Regions from separate parts of the Gynuella sp. genome, predicted to be linked through region 3. Evidence: predicted binding sites of a transcription regulator. Region 3 holds the regulator's gene; each other region holds the start of a gene.

Region 1 (3,288 bases), on a different contig from region 3:
GCGGATCTGGTCGTTGGTGCCGTTCTGATTCCGGGAGCGGCTGCGCCAAAGCTGTTAACCAGAGACATCATCGCTAAAATGAAGAAGGGTGCCGTTGTTGTGGATGTAGCCATCGATCAGGGTGGATGTTTCGAAACATCTAAAGCGACAACCCATCAGGAGCCTACTTATGTGGTAGACGGGGTTGTTCACTATTGTGTGGCCAATATGCCGGGTGGCGTTGCGCGCACCTCAACCATGGCGCTGACCAATGCAACTCTGCCGTTTGCTGTGGCTTTGGCAAACAAAGGGGCGAAACAGGCGTTGCTCGATGACGTGCATCTGCTTAATGGTCTGAATGTGCACGCAGGTAAGGTTACCTTTAAAGCCGTTGCCGATGTCCTCGGTTACGAGTTTTTGGATGCCCGTGCAGCATTGGAAAAATAGGTTTTAATTGAATCAGAAAGCCTGATCTTCCAAATCGGTCAGGCTTTTTTCGATTTCAGGGGATTCTGGAATGACGGCCAAGCGATGACGGGTGCCGTGCATATCAGTGAAGATCTCATTCTGATACTACATTTGCGAGACGGCAAAGTTGCCAACCCCTTCTGGATCCCTCTTAAGAAACTGGCTCACCTGTTACGAGTCGTCACTAAAATAATCGTGTTTTAGCTGGCATCAACCAGTAATGATTATTCTTCAGCCCCATAGGCTTTGAGTGCATTCGCGCGCACTTTGAGCTGATTTTGTTCCTTCAGCAGCATTTCCTGTTTTTGCTCCAATACCTGCCGTATTTTGCTGTGCTGTTCGCGGATATAGTCGATGTCATCGGCAATATGGCTACGAATTTGATTGCGGCTTGTCGAAGCGCTTATCTCAATGAAGGAAAAAAAATCCTCAATTTTCTGCTGCCTTTTTTGGCTGCACTCTAGCAGTCCCTGAATATCGTCTGCTGCAAATAGTTGATCGATCTCATCTGTCATTCGACGAATGCTCTGCCAGTCCCGCTGGATTTTCTTAGGAAGTGTCTCTGTATTCATAAATTTGTAACCACTTGTAAAAGACAAGGCAAATTGTTGCCGCTATTTTGACGGATCATCTTGTTGGAGCAATCGCCATTCCATCAGTTTAGATGTTTTAACCGTGTATTCTTCATTTTAGACAACCGGTTTGTGATAAAAGAATATTAAATGACTTTAAAATAACAATTTCATATAAAAGAAACATCTCCAACCGCCGCTAACACCATTGTGAATGAACAACATCGTTGGCAACAACGGCAATACCGCCGCTGTGCTAAACAACGAAGGAGATGTAAATCATGCCTCAAATTATTAATACCAACATTGCTTCTTTGACAGCACAGCGCAACTTGAATACTTCGCAAAGTGCTAACCAAACGGCTCTGCAACGGTTGTCTTCCGGTCTGCGTATTAACAGCGCCAAAGACGACGCGGCAGGTCTTGCGATTTCCACCAAGTTTGACTCCCAGATCAGTGGTCTTGGTGTTGCAATCTCCAACGCCGGTGACGGTGTTTCTCTGGCCCAGACTGCAGAAGGTGCACTGGGTGCCATGACTGAAAACCTGCAGCGTATTCGGGAACTGGCAGTTCAGTCTTCCAATGCGACTAACTCTGAAGATGACCGGGTGGCTCTGCAGGCCGAGGTAGAGCAGTTGGTAGAGGAGATTTCCCGTACTGCAGAAGAAACCACATTTAACGGTCGTAACCTGTTGGATGGAACATTCTCCGGGGTTTTCCAGATTGGTGCCAATGCCGGTGATACCATCGATGTAAATATTTCTGAATTAACCGCCGGAAAACTAGGTTCATCAGCCACAGCTGGTGTTTCTGCGATTGGCAGCTCCAATGCCATTTCCAATGGTGACCTGACGATCAATGGCGTGGCTGTTTCCGCCAGTAGCGCATCTGATGATGAATCCTCCACTTACAATAAAGCCGCCAGTGCAATCTCTAAAGTGGCAGCAATTAATGATGTTTCTGAACAGACCGGTGTCAGTGCTGTAGTAAATGAAAATGAGGTGGCTGGTACCTCAATGACCGCTACGGCCATGAGTGGTACCATCTCCCTGAATGGCGTCGAAATCGACATTCAAACCACTAACGATGCCTCTTCCTCCCGTGCCTCAGTGGTTGAAGCTATTAATGCTGTATCCGAGCAGACTGGTATCGTTGCTTCAGATTCCGGATCTGATTCTGGTGGTGTTACCCTGACTGCTGAAGATGGACGTAACATTACTCTTGGTTTTGACAACCTGACCAATACGGCTGGCAGCTCTTTTGTCGAAACAGCTGGTTCTTCTAACTACACCCTGAATGAAATTGCTGCTGCGACCGGCTTGGCCGTCGGTGGCCAATACAACTCACTCGATACTGGTGCAGCTGCAAACTCATTTACCACCAGCACCGCATCGGTCACAAACAATGCTGCCCAGGCATCAGCGGGTACTTATGAAGGTGGTTATACCTTAATCGCAAATGCCGGTACTGACGAAATTGTTATTGAAGGTGGTAACGATACTGGTCGCGGTGACCTGGCAAATGCCGGATTGGTCGCCGGAACATATACCAGCTCAACGGCAGCTTTGGTATCCAACAAGCAGGCCGTAAGCTATTCGGAAACGGCGCTTGAGGTCACCGCTTCTGCTACTCAGATTCTGGATGCTGATCGTATCGCGGCAGCAGCCACCAACGATGCAGCTGCCGTAACTGCGTTCTCTTTCTCAGTTGATGGCTCAGAGGTTTCCAGCGGTGTTACTTCCGCTGCGGCGCTGAGCTTGGGTGAGGTAACTGATGAATTGAATACTCAGTTGGCGGCTGATGGTGTTACTGATGTAGTTGCCTATGAAGAGTTTACGGTCGAACTGAGCATGAGTGCTGGTAACCTGGCTCAGGGCGATACCTTTGATCTGGAGACAGAAACAACGGCTACCACTGTTTCGGCGGTTGTCGGTGATGTTGCATCCGGTAATGGATTGGCAGAATTGGCAGATTCGATCAACTCAACAGATTACAGCTCAATCGGACTGGAAGTCAGTGCTGAATTGAACTCTGCTGGAGATGGTGTTGTTCTGACTGTACACAACTACAGTGGTGAAGCTGTATCCATCGGTGGTACAACCGCTGATGCGGGTAACCTGCAAGGTGCATACGTTAAACCTGACGGAACCTCTGTTGCAGCAGAAGATATTGAAACTGCGGATCTGTTTGTCACAGGTAATCTGGCTATTTCAACTTCGTCCAATAAGCAGGTCAGCGTGACGTTAAGTGATGCAACCCAGGTATCCAA
Region 2 (3,288 bases), on a different contig from region 3:
TTTTGATGACAGGAATCCGGGTCCCGTAGATATCAACAAGGTAGCCGTCGTCAGCGATCTCTACTTTTTCAATTTTAAAATGAAACTCGAGTGCGAGAGGCTGGAGAATTTTTTCTGCCTCCTCACATAGATGACAGCCTTCAGTGGTATACAAAAACAAGGTATTCATATGAGGTCTTTGTCGCTTGAATCGGCCGCCATGATAGGTATTTGAGCGAGAAGGTCAAAGAGGAAATCAGACTGACCGATATGAAATGCATCTCCATATCGGCGTTTTGGTGCTGAATCAGGCTTGTGACGCGCCATCCAACAGCGATTGGTTGATACCTCGCTGCAATTCAGTGGCATCGGGGTGAAGGTTCAACAAGTCGAGGAAATCAGCAGAATGCAGGCTCGTTTGCTGCTGCATTTTTTGGGCGGTTTCTACCAAGTGCTGGGCATAGTTGCGCAACGGCTCAAGTCCCCTGGGCAGTGTGCTGGACTGCTCGCCGGAATTATCCTGGTACAACCGGCTGGCATAGGTCTCCGTTTCCCGCAATGAAAGATTCATCGAACTCAACTCTGATGGGTCAATTTCCAACGCCTGAGCCATCTGGAAAGCAGTCTCGACATCACCATCGAAGAATTCCGAAGCCAATGCATCAACATCCTGCAGCAAGCTGGATATAGCATTCATTTCCTCTTCATCCAGATCACCCTGAATATCCAGGTAAAACTGCGATCCGCTAACGCTGGACCAGGAAACACTGCTTCCAGAGCTTGAAGAAGACAGCGAACCATATTGGGCATTCAATCCACTGTAACCAATCGTGACCTGATCACCATCCCGCGTAGTCAGGCTCAGTGACAACTGCTGCTTGTTGGCTCGAAGCTCATCATAGGCACTTGTATATTGGGAAGATGTAACACGGCTCTCATTCGAACGTCCACCATCGCTACCTGTGACCGCATCTGTCACCTGTTGGCCAACGGCCGAACTGATATCGTCTTCATTCGAAGACCACTGATCTAGCGCATCATAAATATGGCTTTCTGCAGCGTCGATATTCCCGGCCATGGCATCATCCAACTTGCCATAGTTTTTCAGAATATCGCGTGCCTCAGAAAACCCCTGCTCTACTCCACTTCTGGCTTGAGCAACCAACTGATCACGTTTTTCAGGATCAGATTCCTGAGCGATACGGGCGTTGACGAAACTCATGACATTTTTAACGACGGCATCTACATCAAAAATAGATTGTGCACTGTTTGTCTCGGAAGTTTCTGATGCAGCCTGTGCCTGGCTGCCGGGCGCTGTGCTGGAAGCTTCATGTTGGGTACTTTGAGCACTGCGTTGAGAATAGTGATACTGCGTATACTGCTGTTGCCAACTGACTTGAGAAACCATAGCGGACCCGTCCTGTGCAGTAAGTTTATGGGTATTTCCTCTGCATCGGCCAATACGCAGACAACTTAAATCTTTTTTTTCACAACTGTATTATCGATTTATTTGGTAAAAGGGCTTATTATCTGGCACCAACAATCTAATCACTCCGTTATTATAAAAATCATGAAAAAAATTCAGGATTGATGTATGGCTAGGCTCGACTCATTAGTTATTTTTACCACCGTTGTTAAAGCCAATAACTTCACCAACGCCGCACATTCGCTGGGACTGACACCATCCGCAGTTTCCAAACAAATTTCCCTGCTTGAAGATCGCCTGGGGGTTCGACTGTTAAACCGGACGACACGCTCTGTCAGTCCAACAGAAGCGGGGCAACTGTTTTTTAACCGCTGTAACCGCATCATGGAAGATCTTGAAGAAGCGGAACATATGGTCAGGGATCTGGAGACCTCCCCTCGGGGCACTCTTAAAATTACTGCCACTCCGACATTTGGCCGTTCCCTGTTGATGAAAATATTCTCAGCATTTCTGAAGCAATATCCTGAAGTGAATTTTGAATTGATACTGGCAGACAAGAATCTCGATCTGGTACGCGAAGGCATTGATTTGGCCATTCACCTCGGCTCGTTACAGGATTCCCGGCTAGTAGCCCGCCCGGTCGCCAAGCAGAAAGTGATCTTATGCGCCACCCAGGATTATCTGAGTGAACATGGACACCCAAAAGACCTGAATGATTTAAATAATTTTCACGTACTGATGGTTTCTGGGATCGATTATGCGGAGCCCCGATGGATTAAACGCTTCATCAAAGAAGCCGGGCTACAGAATAAAGAGCGACGGTTTACAGTGAATGATCTCGATACCATGTGCGAAGCGATGTTAAATGATATGGGTATTGCAGCATTACCCCTGTATTTGCTTAAGCCTCACCTGGAGAATGGCAAAGTAGTACGCGTACTACCTGAGGTTGTGTTCCCAACCAGAACCATTCATGTGGTCTATCCTGAAAACCGCTATCTATCAGCTAAAAGTCGGGCGTTTGTGGATTTTATGGCCGACTATTTTGAATCTCATCAATTAAATTAAGCCTGACTACAGTAATGGACTCATCAGCCGCGCCAAGTGCTCAATCACTTTGCGATAATAAGGACGACTGGACCACTGCTGAAAGCTGATAGGCTGGCTTTTTTGATGGTAATCAGCAACCACCCGGTATAATTTTTGGGTGGTTTCAAGATCGTTGACTACGAGCGTCAACTCAAAGTTCAACCAAATACTCCGCATATCCAGATTGACCGACCCTACCAGTGCGATGTCGTCATCAATCAGCACGCATTTTGTATGTAATAACCCCCCGGTAAAACGACGAATAATCACACCATCATGCAACAGTTCTTCAAAAAACGAACGACCCGCATGTTTTGCCAGAAACGAGTTATTACGGAACGGCAGATAAATAGTCACTTCCAGTCCCCGTAATGCTGCCGCTTTCAGCGCCAGTATCAGGGCATCATCCGGCACAAAATAAGGTGTAGTGATTATAATCCGTTTCCGGGCCTGATAGATGGCCGTCAGCAACAGGTGAATCAGATTATCCTTGGCCAGAGCCGGACCGGAAGGCACCACCTGAATCGGAATGCTAGGCTTTTCTCTGTGCTCAAAACTTGGATAGCGCAAGCTTGCACTGGGTTTTTGCCCGGTTTCCATCTCCCAGTCCATCAAAAACACGCCGCGTAGAATTTCAGCAGTCGGCCCTTCAACCCGAACCATCAGATCGATCCAGACTCCGACATTAGCCTCTCGCTGAAACGTCTCAGGATCGGCCAGGTTCATCGACCCGGTATAAGCTATCTCACCGTCAATTGAGAGAATTTTTCGGTGCAGGCGCAAATCCTGACGCT
Region 3 (3,288 bases):
ACAACACAGAATACTGCCGTTTTACAGCGCCGCTGATGAGTGTCGCGATAAAATGACTACACTTCCACCATGATGCCCCCATCATCAGACATTTATCCCCGAAGAAAATCATTATGTGATGCCGCTGTGGCCAAGGGCCATTCATCGGCAGAGGCCCGGTTCTAAAGGAAGTATCTGGCGGCCAAGTCTTTGTAAGAGACTTTTAACTGACGAAAAAGGAAAACCATGAAATCATTTATAAAAACAGGATTACTGTTCTCAATTACACTGACAGCCCAATTTTCTGTCGCCGCAGCAAACAATACCGTCGTTCACAAATTCGATGTTACAGACAGCTACAGCAATACACAGAACACACCGATTCCAAACCTCCTACTGGACAACGTGACTGATGGTTCGGTTAACGTGGTCGAATCAATGGACATGCCGGTTGCTCAACTGGAACAATTTACGCTGGAATTTGCCAACACCCCATCACTCAGAGTCTCAAAACTCTCAAAAGACACTACCGGAACGTACTACCCAAACTGCAACTCAGGATCTGACAATGTATTCGTGGGCAGTGTTAAAAATCAGTGGTTGTTCAGAGAAGTCGAGGTTGTAGTATGCCCACAAGGTTCACTTGTAGATCCTGAAATGGACTTCAAATATGCCATCTATGCCAAGACATTTGAAAAATATGATTCCGCTAATTCTTCCGGCCATATGGAAAATTTGCCGTTATCAGAAGGTTCCATCCATGCGGTCAACGTGACGCCAAACTCAGTGGCCGATACGTATACAACTCAATTTGATCATAAGACATTGCGGTTACGGCTACTGAAACAACCGATGGCTATAAACAATCCTAACCAGGGCATGCAATACGGCGTTGCTATTAAGGCAAACTGGCTTGGACATGGCGAAAAAGTGCTGATCGTCAATAACTATGACATCAATGTTACAGCGTTCACTCAGGCAATTGCTCTGACAGCAGAACCTGAATCGGACACAAATATGATCACCATTACCTATATGGATGACAGCAACGCGCCAAAAACCAGCAGAATGATTAACTTAAGGGATTTACTTGAATCCGCCTACGGGCCTTTGTAATTAAGGCAATGGTTTTTTAGTGAACGATGAAATCCGGTGCCCTATGGTTTGTGCCGGATTTCATCGTCAAAGATATTCTTTCGGCTGTTCATTCATGGGATGGATGGTAGATAAAATAAGAGGTAGGACTCAAAAACATCCCATCTATAAAACACTTTTTCGGGGCAAGGCTCACTCCCTCTTTCAAGTGCAACTCAATTGCAATCACTCAACCGATCCATCCCCGCAACCTCGCTTTCAAACGATTAGCTGCCTGAGAATGAATCTGACTGACACGGGACTCGCTAACCCCTAACACTTCACCAATTTCTTTGAGGTTCAGCTCTTCATCATAATACAGCGACAGCACCAGCTGTTCCCGCTCCGGAAGGCTTTTAATCGCCTCAATCAGATGACTGCGCATCAGATGTTGTTCGACCTGTGAATCCGGCGTTCCAGAATTTTGGAGGGGCTGAGGTGAATGTTCATAACCGGTTTCGGCTGGTTGGTTCTGATCCAACAGATCTTCATAGCTGAATAGCTTTGATCCCTGAGTGTCCTGAAGTAACGAATAGTATTCATTCAAACCCACACCCAGTTCTTCTGCAATTTCCTGGTCCGATGCGTCCCGACCTACGCGCCCTTCGATGTTATGAATAGCCTCCGAAATTCTGCGCGAATTGCGATGGACACTTCTGGGAACCCAGTCTCCTTTACGAACTTCGTCCAGCATGGAACCACGAATACGAATACCCGCATAGGTCTCGAATGTCGCGCCCTTGCTGCGATCATAGTTTCTGGCCGCCTCAAACAGACCCAGCATGCCACTCTGAATCAAGTCTTCGACCTGAACACTTTCCGGCAGCCTGGCTTTCAGATGATGAGCGATTCGCTTCACCAGACTGGCATGCTCAGTCACCAACTGCTCTAAACTTTGATGTGCCGTTTCGTACATGGCCGGACCATAGGTAATGACAGTCAAAATCAAGAAACTCCCGCAATCAACCGTTCGACGAAGAACTCCAGATTACCACGAGGGTTTTGCGGCAAAGGCCAGTTTACCACTTTGTTAGCCAATGCCCGATATGCCAGAGCCGCCTTGCTTCGAGGATATAACTCGCACACTGCTTTTTGACGCTGCACAGCTTTACGAACATGTTCGTCAAACGGTACTGAGCCAACAAACTGCAAATGCGCATCCAGGAATCGCTCTGTTACTTTAAACAGTTTGTTATACAGCTGCTGCCCTTCCTGAGGGGTACGAACCATGTTCGCCAAAATTTTAAAGCGATCAATATTACAGTCGCGATGCAGCAGTTTAATTAACGCATAAGCATCCGTCACAGAGGTCGGTTCGTCACAGACAACACAAATTGTTTCCTGCGCAGCTCCCACAAAACTGGTCACTGTTTTGGATATACCGGCAGCAGTATCGACAATCAATACATCGATATTTACCGCCATATCGCTGAAAGCATTAATGATACCTGCATGTTCCATTTCTCCAAGATTAGCCATTCGGCCGGCTCCAGAAGAGGCTGGTATGATTTTAATTCCCAGAGGCCCATCAACCATGACATCAAGCAAGTCACAACGCCCTTCCAAAACATCTTCTATATTTTTTCCGGAAGGCAGGCCCAAAAGAATATCAATATTGGCCAGGCCCAGGTCAGCATCCAGAATGACGACTCTTTTGCCAAGCTCTGCCAGCCCGATCGCCAGATTAACCGAGACGTTGCTTTTACCAACGCCACCTTTTCCGCCCGTCACGGCAATCACCTGTACAGGTTCTTTCATTACCTCTAAGCTCCGAAATGCAGTTCTGTCAGTATAGGTCAAATTTGTTGAATAAGGGTTACCCATCAGTTCACCATCAGATGTTGTTCCGCATTGCGGCTATAGGCATCCGGTTTTTGTTCATAACGTTTACGCCAACTGGTAATCGCCCGGCTGACAATATGATGTCCCCGGGCAACATGAATGTCTTCAGGAATATTCTGACCATCGGTCCAGTAAGCCATGGGCAATTGTTTCTCCATAATCAGACTGAGCGCTGGACCTAAGCGGCAACTTTCATCAACCTTGGTAAGTACACTGGCGTAAAACGGATACCGGCTGAAACGATCCATATAATCCTGAATTACCTCCATGGTTGTTGTGGATGGGATAACAAGAATATTCCGTACCTTCGAAGACATTGTCCCCTCAACCAGC

The links. The regulator FliA, encoded in region 3, starts transcription of late flagellar genes. The targets are predictions, from matches to a motif close to CTAAAGTTNNNNNNNNNNCNGCCGATA.
Region 1: a site for FliA is predicted at 1,195-1,221, ahead of ACQY6I_RS24280 (flagellin). Genes of this name have one in related genera too.
Region 2: a site for FliA is predicted at 1,431-1,457, ahead of ACQY6I_RS08010 (DUF5610 domain-containing protein). Genes of this name have one in related genera too.

The regions. Positions count from the first base shown of each region.
Region 1 is NZ_JBNKSF010000062.1:15,386-18,673, reverse strand. Features, by position in the region: gene ald (alanine dehydrogenase) at 1-426, shown strand, start outside; gene ACQY6I_RS24285 (hypothetical protein) at 672-1,019, opposite strand; gene ACQY6I_RS24280 (flagellin) at 1,301-3,288, shown strand, end outside.
Region 2 is NZ_JBNKSF010000019.1:187,440-190,727, forward strand. Features, by position in the region: gene ACQY6I_RS08005 (glutaredoxin family protein) at 1-169, opposite strand, end outside; gene ACQY6I_RS08010 (DUF5610 domain-containing protein) at 287-1,387, opposite strand; gene ACQY6I_RS08015 (LysR family transcriptional regulator) at 1,574-2,473, shown strand; gene cls (cardiolipin synthase) at 2,480-3,288, opposite strand, start outside.
Region 3 is NZ_JBNKSF010000014.1:149,071-152,358, forward strand. Features, by position in the region: gene ACQY6I_RS05565 (hypothetical protein) at 226-1,095, shown strand; gene ACQY6I_RS05570 (RNA polymerase sigma factor FliA) at 1,304-2,029, opposite strand; gene ACQY6I_RS05575 (MinD/ParA family ATP-binding protein) at 2,059-2,871, opposite strand; gene flhF (flagellar biosynthesis protein FlhF) at 2,937-3,288, opposite strand, start outside.